Regions from separate parts of the Janthinobacterium sp. Ant5-2-1 genome, predicted to be linked through region 1. Evidence: predicted binding sites of a transcription regulator. Region 1 holds the regulator's gene; each other region holds the start of a gene.

Region 1 (3,103 bases):
GGCTGCCGCTGGTGCGCAGGGCCAGCAGGGTGTCGCGCAGGCGCACCAGTGGCGACAGCAGGCGCACGGTGACCCAGCCCAGCACGGCTGCGGCCAGCAGCGAAGCGAGGATGCTCCACAGCACCAGCCGGTACAGCACGCCATCGAACGGCTCGAAGGCGTCAGCCACGGGCAGCGAGGTGGCCAGCAGCCAGTTCACCGATTTCAGGCGCTTGAAGCTGTTGACGGCCGTGATGCCGCGGCTGTTGGTGCTGACCATGCTGCCTTCGCCATCTTCCTTCAGCAACTGGGTGGTCGTCAGGTTGGCGTTCGGCTGACGCGGCTGCAGCAAGCGGCTGGTATCGGGGTGCAGCACGTAGCGCGGCACGGCGCCGCGCGTGAGGATGAAGTAATAGCCGCTCTTGCCGATCTTTTCCGAGCGCAGGCGCCCCAGCAGGTTGTCCTTGTACAGGCGCAGCACGCCGATCACCACGCCGGCCACCTGGCCATCGGCGGCCAGCACGGGCGCCACCATCTGCACGATGGGCATGCCGCTCGATTTGCCGAGCATCGGTTCGGTGATCATGGGCTGGCGCGTGCGCAGGACGGTTTGGAAATACTCGCGTTCGGCAACGTTGATGCCGGCGCGTCCCGCCACTTCCGGCATGTCGGCCACGACGGCGCCCTGCGCGTCGAGCACCAGCACGTCGTCGAACAGCACCAGCATCGAGCGGCGCGAATAGTATTCGCGCAACTGGGCGGGCTGGGCGATCAATTCCGGCGGCTGCTGCCTGGCCGTCAGGGTGACGATCTGCAGCAGCATGCCCAGCTTGTCGTCGAGCTCGGCAGCAGTGCGGCTGATCAGGGATGACTGCTGGCTCAGCAGTACTCGCGTGAAGTCGTCGCGCATGTGCTGCACCTGGATCATGGTGACCAGCGCGATCATGGCGATCGAGGTCAGGCTGGTGGCCAGCGCGACTTTTGCTTTGATGCCGAGAGGCTTCATGATTTCCTTTTCAGTACCGGGCGGCACAGGCGGCAGATAATGCTGTCAGGAATTTTCCTATCAATACCCCAGCTTGGCAAGCGCCGCCGCGCAAATGGCCCTTCCCGCATGGGCTTTTGACGATGTTGCCATATAATTAAAGGCTGGACGTCGTTTATTCGCCGAAATTGCGGTGAAATTGGCACACGGCAACCCTTATGCAGTAAACTTGTTGTTGCATTTTCTAAAAGGTACTGACATGACTGAAGCGCTCCTCACTCCAACCTTGCCCACAGTGAACGTGGAAGCGTTGCGTGCGCGATGCTCGACCTGCAGCATGCATCAATTGTGCCTGCCGATGGGCCTCGATATGGGCGACATGGACAGGCTGGACCAGATCATCGGCCGCCGCCGCAAGGTCGTGCGCGGCGCCTCGCTGTTCCGCATCGGCGACTCGTTCCAGAACCTGTACGCGATCCGTCTGGGGCACTTCAAGACGTACCAGATCAATCCCGGTGGCGAAGAGCAGGTGACGGGTTTCCAGATGGCCGGCGAACTGCTGGGCATGGACGCCATCAGCGCCGACCGCCACCACTGTAATGCGGTGGCGCTGGAAGACAGCGAAGTGTGTGAAATCCCGTTTTCCAGCCTGGAACAATTGCTGGGCAATATGCCGACCCTGCTGCGTCATTTTCACCGCATGATGAGCCAGGAAATCACGCGCGAGCAAAGCGTGATGCTGTTGCTGGGCAATATGCAGGCGACGCAGCGCTTTGCCGCCTTCATCGTCAACCTGGCGTCGCGCTATGAAGCGCGCGGCTATTCGGGCAGCAATTTCCAGTTGCGCATGTCGCGCGAGGAAATCGGCAACTACCTGGGCCTGACCATCGAAAGCGTCAGCCGTTTATTGTCCAAATTCAAGAAGGAGGGCTGGCTGCGCGTCTCGAACCGCGAGATCGAGATCTTGCAGCCGGCCAAGTTAAAAGCCATTACGGCAGGCACGGACGTCTGTAAATAAGGCTTACAGTTCTTCGTCGGCATGCAGCGCGATGCTGCGTTGCACGGGCCAGGTCCAGATGCCGGACAGGCGCCACTCGCGCTTGTCGTTTTCCACCAGCACTTGCCAGCGGCTGCGCTCGAGCATCGGCAGCGCGACCGAGAAATTGCCGGCCGCATCGGGTTGCACCAGCAGCTTGATATCTTTTTCCGGCAAGGTCGCATGCGCCAGGTGCAGCTGCAAAGGAGCCTGATAGGCCTTGCCGAAGCTGTGCACGGAACCGGTCAGGCGCGCTGACGCCACGTCGTATGCCAGGCTCGTATCCATGGCCAGGTCGCTGGCGATCGTGTCGCGCTTCAAATCCTGGTTGATGGCCTTGCCCTGCTTGTAATAATCGCCCACCACCAGCGCGTCGGGCTGCGTAAACGCGATATAGCCCATGAAGCTGCCGACGACCACGGACAGGCCGGGACCGATCATCAGCAGCCATGGCCAGCGATGCTTGTACCACGGTGCAACGCGAGGCTGCAGTTTCAGACTGTCGGACATGGTATTTCTCCTTTTAAACGGCCAGTCCCCGTGCGGGGACCGACCTTCCTGCATTAACGCGGCACGATGAAGACCGCGCTTTCACGCACATGCAGCGACGGGTCGTCCAGCGATTGCAATTCGATCGCAATCTTGTTCGAGCCCTTTTCGCCCACGCCGTGCGGCACGCGCAGGCGGATCGGCCAGCCCAGCGTTTCCGTCGGTTGCAAGGTCACTTCTTCGCGCGTCAGCAAGGTCAGGCCCGGCAAGCCGGTAGCGCTGATCTTGAAATGCTGGCTTTGCTCGGACGTGTTCATGATCTGCAGGCGGTAGACGTTTTCGATCATGCCGTCTTCCACTTCGCGCCCCATCGAACCGCGGTCGCGGATCACGTCCATTTTCAGGGGCGTGCGCAGGGCCAGCGAGGTACATACGGCGATGATGATCAGGGCCAGGATGGAAGTGTAGATCAGGACGCGCGGACGCATGGCGCGCTGGCGTATCTGCTTCGAATTGAAGTTGTTTTCCATCGCATGGTCGGTGCTGTAGCGTATCAGGCCACGCGGCCGCTCGACCTTGTCCATCACGCTGTTGCAGGCATCGACGCAGGCGGC
Region 2 (3,103 bases), on a different contig from region 1:
ACGGGGCCGGCACCGTGCGCGGCGTGTTTTTCGACAGCAATTGGCCGATGGCGGCGATGTGCTCGGGTGTGGTGCCGCAGCAGCCGCCCGCCATGTTCAAAAAGCCCGCGTCGGCGAATTCGCGCAGCAGGGCCGACGTATCGGCTGGCAACTCATCGAAGCCCGTGTCGCTCATGGGATTGGGCAAGCCCGCGTTCGGGTAGATGCACACGAAAGTGTCGGCGATCTTGGCCAGCTCTTCCGCATACGGGCGCATCAGGGCCGCGCCCAGCGCGCAGTTCAGGCCGATCGTCAGCGGTTTCGCGTGGCGCACGGAATTCCAGAAGGCGGGCACGGTCTGGCCCGACAGGATGCGTCCCGAGGCGTCCGTGACGGTGCCGGAAATCATCAACGGCAGGCGCACGACGGTCGGGTTTTGCTCGTAGAACAGGTCGATGGCGAACAGGGCCGCCTTGCAGTTCAAGGTATCGAAAATGGTTTCCACCAGCAGCACGTCGGCGCCGCCTTCCACCAGGCCCTGCGTCTGCTGCAGGTAGGCGGCCACCAGCTGGTCGAAACTGACGTTGCGCGCGGCCGGGTCGTTCACGTCGGGCGAGATCGACGCCGTCTTCGGCGTGGGCCCGAGGGCGCCGGCGACGAAGCGCGGCTTGTCCGGCGTGGAATATTTATCGCAGGCGGCGCGCGCCAGCTTGGCGGCCTGCACGTTCATTTCATAGGCCAGGTGGGCCATGTGGTAATCGTCTTGCGCGATCGTCGTGGCGCCGAAGGTATTCGTTTCGATCAGGTCGGCGCCGGCCGCCAGGTAGCGCTCGTGGATTTCCTGGATGATATGCGGCTGCGTCAGGGTCAGCAGCTCATTGTTGCCCTTGACGAACAGTTCGCGCGCGCCGCTGTCGGCCGGCGCGGTGAAATCGATGAAGCGGCCGGCGGGACCGCCACGGTAGGCTTCTTCGTCGAGCTTGTACTGCTGGATGATCGTGCCCATGGCGCCGTCGAGGATCATGATCCGCTGCGCCAGGATGGCGCGCAAGGTGGCTTCGGTCGGGGACATGGCGGGGATCACGGTATCGTTCATTTCATGCTTTCAATAGGCAAACGGGCGGCGGCGCGGCGACAAGACTGTACGAGGCGGTTGCGGATCAGCAGGATCAGCTGACGGAGTGTGCCGGCCGGATAGGGCAGGCAGAAGGTGGCAATCGCCTGATTTCACCGGGTCTAAAATTATACGGCATCAGGCTGCTTTGGTTTTAAGCAAAAGCGGCCGATCACCCCACGGCTGGCCTTCTTGCAACACATCGCCTCGCGCCACGTTTGCATCTGAAAATTACATTCCTGAAAATCTTACTCAAAACGTTAATTCTTCCGCCAAAATTGGCAGGAATGCATGTCGTCTAGGCTGTGGAAAAATTTCCACATTATTTGCGCCAGGTCAGAATCTTTTTAATGAATTGAATGGCAATAGCTGCAAAGGAAAATAATTTTGATTTAGGACAATGCAGAGTGAAGTGAATAATTCCCAAAATAAAGGTTTCCAAACAGATACTTTTATTATTATCAAAACCAATTGAATCAAAAGCATTAATAGTTGTCTTTAGGAATCGAATTAACCCATAATATTGGTTCTTCGAAATTACATTCTCACCAAAAGTCACCAATATGTCACATTTCTCTCGTGTCCTCCCCGGCATCGCGCTGTATCAACATGGTTGCCAGCCATGAAAAACCATCTGCTTGTAGCATTGTTTGTCGTGCTGGGCCTGTCCGCTTGCGGCGGGGGGGGCGGTGGTGGCGGTGACACGGTGGTGGCGACCACGTCGGGCAATCCCGTCGTGATTCCTGCTGTGATTCCTGCCGTGACGGCTGTCTCGGCGGCGAATGTCGCCGTTGGCGGCAGCCTGGTGGTGACGGGTAGCAATCTGAGCCGCGTGACGGCTTTCCAGGTGGGTGGCGTGAACGTTACCGCCAGCGCCAGCAGCGACAGCAGCGTGACCCTGGCCATGCCGGGCGTGCCCGTGACGGGCGCCTTGAGCCTCGTCAGCGCCAGCGGCACGGCGGCAACCAGCTATAACGTGAATGTGTATCTGCCGCTGAGCGTGAGCAGTGTCGCGCCGGCAACGGGCGGCGTCGGTTCCAGCGTGACGATCGCGGGCGGCGGCATGGGCGCCGTGACGGCGGTGCAATTCGGCAATGGCGCGGCGGCAACGCCGCAAAGCCAGACGGCCGGCAGCGTGACGGTGGTGGTGCCTGCGGGCGCGGCAACGGGCGCGCTGACGGTGCGCGGGCCCTACAACGATGTCATCAGCAGCGACACGTACACGCTCCTGGCCAGCGTGGCAGTGACGTCGATCACGTCGGCCGTCAATGGCGCGACCTTGTCGGTGACGCTGCAGGGCAGCAATCTCGACCAAGTCAGCTCGGCAACGGTCGGCAGTACGCCAGCCGTCATCGTCAGCGCCAGTGCCAGTCAGCTGTTGCTGTCCGCGCCAGCGTCGGCAACGGGCAGCGTGATGCTGTCGGCCGCTTCGCGCATCGCCGTGAATGCAGGTACGGTGTCGGCCTTTACCCTGGGCAGCATTGATTTCGCGCAGGTACTGAACTTGAACGCCAGCAATGCCGCCTTGCGCTTGACGCGCGGCAAGCCGGCCGCCGTGCGCGTGTCCGTGCTGGCCACGCAGGCCGGCCAGGCCAGCCCGTCCGTGATCCTGAATGCGACGGCCGCCAATGGCAGCAACCTGGGCAGCATCACCATGAGCGGCCCATCGGTCTTGCCGACAACGAAAAGCGATTACAGCTTCAACGGCAATTTCAGCGCCGTCCTGCCATCGGGCTGGATCTTGCCCGGCGTGCGCGTGCGCGTGACGGCCGTGGGCAATGACGGTACGCAAGTGAGCCAGGAAGCGGCGCCTGTCGTGGCCAGCGCAGCGAAAATTCATCTGGTGCTGGTACCGCTGAGTACCGACGATGGCGTGGCGCAACTGCCTGACGCCGAGCTGATCCGCGCTGCACTGACCCGCGTGTATCCGTATGCGACGGAAAATATCAGCATCACCACGCGCGCCCCACTGAGCGTACCTGGCAGCAGCACGGCCGACAGCTGGTGGAG
Region 3 (3,103 bases), on a different contig from region 1:
TGCAGCAAATCGCACACCTCCTTCAGGTTCGACCATAGCCGCCCCTGGCGCTGGCGCCCTGCTTCCATCGGGGAGGAGGGGGCCAGCGATGGGGAGGCGGCGCGGGTTTCGGGCGTTTGCGTGGACAGCATGTTCATCTCCTGGTGACAGGTAGTTCAGAGTTGAATAACAGGGTGCGCAGGACGGCGGGCAGGGAAGAGGCGGCGCGCGTCCAGGCAGGTAAAGCTCAATTCGCTGACGACTTGCTGTGTGATGAAATAACTTCCCAGCAACTTGATTACTGGTTTCAGTATGCCAACAACCGTATGCAATTAATATCAGCAGTGGCTGAATATGGCAGTAGGAGCTGTGGTAGGTGAGGTAGGATTGTTCCTACGGCTGGCGCGCGTGGAAAGGCTCAGGTCTTGAAGGGGGATAGCAGGCGGTGCGCTACGGCATACTGGACCATTTCCGACAGCGAACTCATGCCCATTTTTTGCATGATGCGCGTCTTGTGCGTACTCACCGTTTTGACGCTCAGGTGCAGGTTGTTGGCGATTTCCGTGATCGACTTGCCCGCCACCAGCAGGGAAAAGACTTCGAATTCGCGGTCCGACAACTGTTTGTGCAGCAAGCTTTCATTCGGCATCATGATGTTGAGCACGAGCTGCTCCGCCACCTCGGCGCTGATGTAGGGGCGTCCCGACGCCACCTTGTGGATGGCGCCCACGAGCTGGGTGCCCGCGCTTTCCTTGGTCAGATAGCCTTGCGCGCCGGCGCGGATGGCGCGCACCGCATATTGTTCTTCCTCGTGCATGGTGAGGATCAGGATGGCCAGCTTGGGCGCCTCGCTGCGGATTTGCCGGATCAGGTCGACGCCGCTGCGGCCCGGCATCGACAGGTCGAGCAGCAACAGGTCGAAGCCGCCCTGGCGCACGTGGTTGAGGACTTCAAAGCCGTCGATGGCTTCACCCACGATATCGATGTCCGGCGCGCCGTCAAGGATGCGCTTCAATCCTTCTCGCATGATGGTGTGGTCGTCGGCAATCACAATACGTATCATAGGCGGGCAATCTGGATGCGTGAAATCTGCTATGTCCGTCACCGGACAATCAAATGTTGAAAAGCGAGAAACGTTGTCATTTTAACTGAAGCGGCCGAAAATTTGCCTTTTTCTTAATGTGCCGGCAACAGCGGCCACCGTGGCCATGTGACCCCTTATTCCGCCAGGGGTTCCTTGATCAGCCTATGCACGAGCACGGGCAATTTCGAGTGCGACAGCACCTTGTTGGTCACGCTGCCCAGCAGCAATTGCCCCCAGCCGCTGCGGCCATGCGAGCCCATGAAAATCAGGTCGCAATGCTGCAATTGCGCCACTTCCACGATTTTCAGGGCCGGGCTGTCGGAAAACGCCGTCAGGCCCGTTGCTTCCAGGCCCCGCTTGGCGGCCGCGTCGAGGATGGGCTGCCAGTGGTCGGCGCCCGCCTTGCGCATGGCGATGCGGTATTCTTCCTCGCTGGGATAGCTTGGCGGAATGATCTCGATGTACACCGGGTACTGGTATTCGGGCGCCACGTACACGGCAAGGATGTCGGCGTGCATCTGTTCGGCAAAGGCAACGCCGGCACAGGCTGTCAAGTTGGAGACGGTGGAGCCGTCCGTGGCGATCAGAATTTTCTTATACATGGCAGGTCCTTTGGCGGTGACTGAGCGCGCGCAACGCCTCTTATTGTAGACGCGGCGGCAGCATTGTATTCATGTAAAGACTTGATAATTATCAATACAACTGCACCTTCAGTATAGACAACATTGGCAGAAAGATCGTGTTTAGCTGCAACGATGTCCGACGAGTCCATACCGCACTGTTGCGCAGGCGCCCGGAAGCAGGATTTCTTGTACGGTGCGTAGTCTTGCACGCACGCCAATGGTAGTATTTCAAAATACAACAGCAGGAACACTTATTTCCTGGTGGAAAAGCTCTTGTGGGCCAGCTTTGCACCAGGAAGCGCGTTTTGAGATTTACCAACAGGGCGGCGCCCTGCTACACTCGCACCATCGCAGCGGTATTGCCTCAAATCATCTTAATCGAGAAATTGTGGGTATCAGTCTGTAAAACGCACAGTTCAGGCGGAATTTTGACAAATTATGGAGAAGCAGGGATATGACCAACGCCGCTGATGATTTCGACGCATTATTCGATGAAGTATCTGCGCAAAGTGCGGCCGCGGCTCAGCCCGCACCAGCCGCCGCGCCCGCTCCCGCCGTGATCGCGGATGACGATTTCGACGCGCTGTTCGACTCCGTGTCGGCCAGCGCCGCCGTGCCTGCCGCTGCTGCGGCGCCGGTGGCCGCCGCGCCAACCGAGCCGGAAGCGGCCCCCGCAGCCAGCGCCGACGCGTCTGGCGAGGCGGCCGATCCCGTCGACCAGTCCGACAAGCCGATGTTCGAGCGCCTGGGCGGCATCGTGCGCCTGCTGCACGATTCGCTGCGCGAACTGGGCTACGACAAGGCGTTGACGGAAGCGTCGTCGCAGATCGTCGACGCCCAGGACCGCCTGGAATATGTCGCCACCCTGACCGAACAGGCCGCCAACAAGGTTTTGAACACGCTTGACGAAGGCATGCCGGCGCAAGATGTGCTGTCGAAGAAAGCCAAGGACATGGACAGCCGCTGGACGGCCCTGTTCGATGGCAAGCTGAGCCTGGAAGAATTCAAGGCCCTGGCCGGCGACTCGCGCCAGTTCGCGCAAGCCGTTGCTGAAGCAACGGAAGCGGAAAAAGCGCGCTTGCTGGAAATCATGATGGCGCAGGACTTCCAGGATATCACGGGCCAGCTGATCAAAAAAGTGGTCAACATCACCAAGACGGTGGAAAACGAACTGGCCCAGCTGCTGCGCGACAACGCGCCGGCCGAAGTACGCGAAAAACTGGCGCAAAAGCCGGTGCCGCTGATGCAGGGCCCGTCCGTGCCGTCGGTGGCGCTGGACCAGGATAATGTCGACGACCTTCTTGCGGATTTGGGATTCTAATGGACGATATGCTCAAGGATTTCGTCGTTGAGGCGATGGATCTTGCGGTTAATGTTGAAGAGCACTTGTTGCGCCTCGAGCGCGATCCTGACAACA

The links. The regulator FNR, encoded in region 1, switches genes on or off when oxygen is low (the NO sensors DNR and NnrR bind a similar motif). The targets are predictions, from matches to a motif close to TTGATNNNNATCAA.
Region 2: ASN89_RS18130 (IPT/TIG domain-containing protein) is a predicted target of FNR. The motif match lies at 1,481-1,494, and genes of this name have one in related genera.
Region 3: ASN89_RS09260 (universal stress protein) is a predicted target of FNR. The motif match lies at 1,747-1,760, and genes of this name have one in related genera.

Annotation. Positions count from the first base shown of each region.
Region 1 is NZ_LNCE01000049.1:29,455-32,557, reverse strand. It holds gene ASN89_RS16740 (response regulator) at 1-985, opposite strand, end outside; gene fnr (fumarate/nitrate reduction transcriptional regulator Fnr) at 1,224-1,982, shown strand; gene ASN89_RS16730 (FixH family protein) at 1,986-2,510, opposite strand; gene ccoG (cytochrome c oxidase accessory protein CcoG) at 2,564-3,103, opposite strand, start outside.
Region 2 is NZ_LNCE01000055.1:24,791-27,893, reverse strand. It holds gene metH (methionine synthase) at 1-1,075, opposite strand, end outside; gene ASN89_RS18130 (IPT/TIG domain-containing protein) at 1,716-3,103, shown strand, end outside.
Region 3 is NZ_LNCE01000025.1:36,166-39,268, forward strand. It holds gene ASN89_RS09250 (Crp/Fnr family transcriptional regulator) at 1-68, opposite strand, end outside; gene ASN89_RS09255 (response regulator transcription factor) at 398-1,042, opposite strand; gene ASN89_RS09260 (universal stress protein) at 1,198-1,665, opposite strand; gene ASN89_RS09265 (protein phosphatase CheZ) at 2,141-3,007, shown strand; gene ASN89_RS09270 (chemotaxis protein CheA) at 3,007-3,103, shown strand, end outside.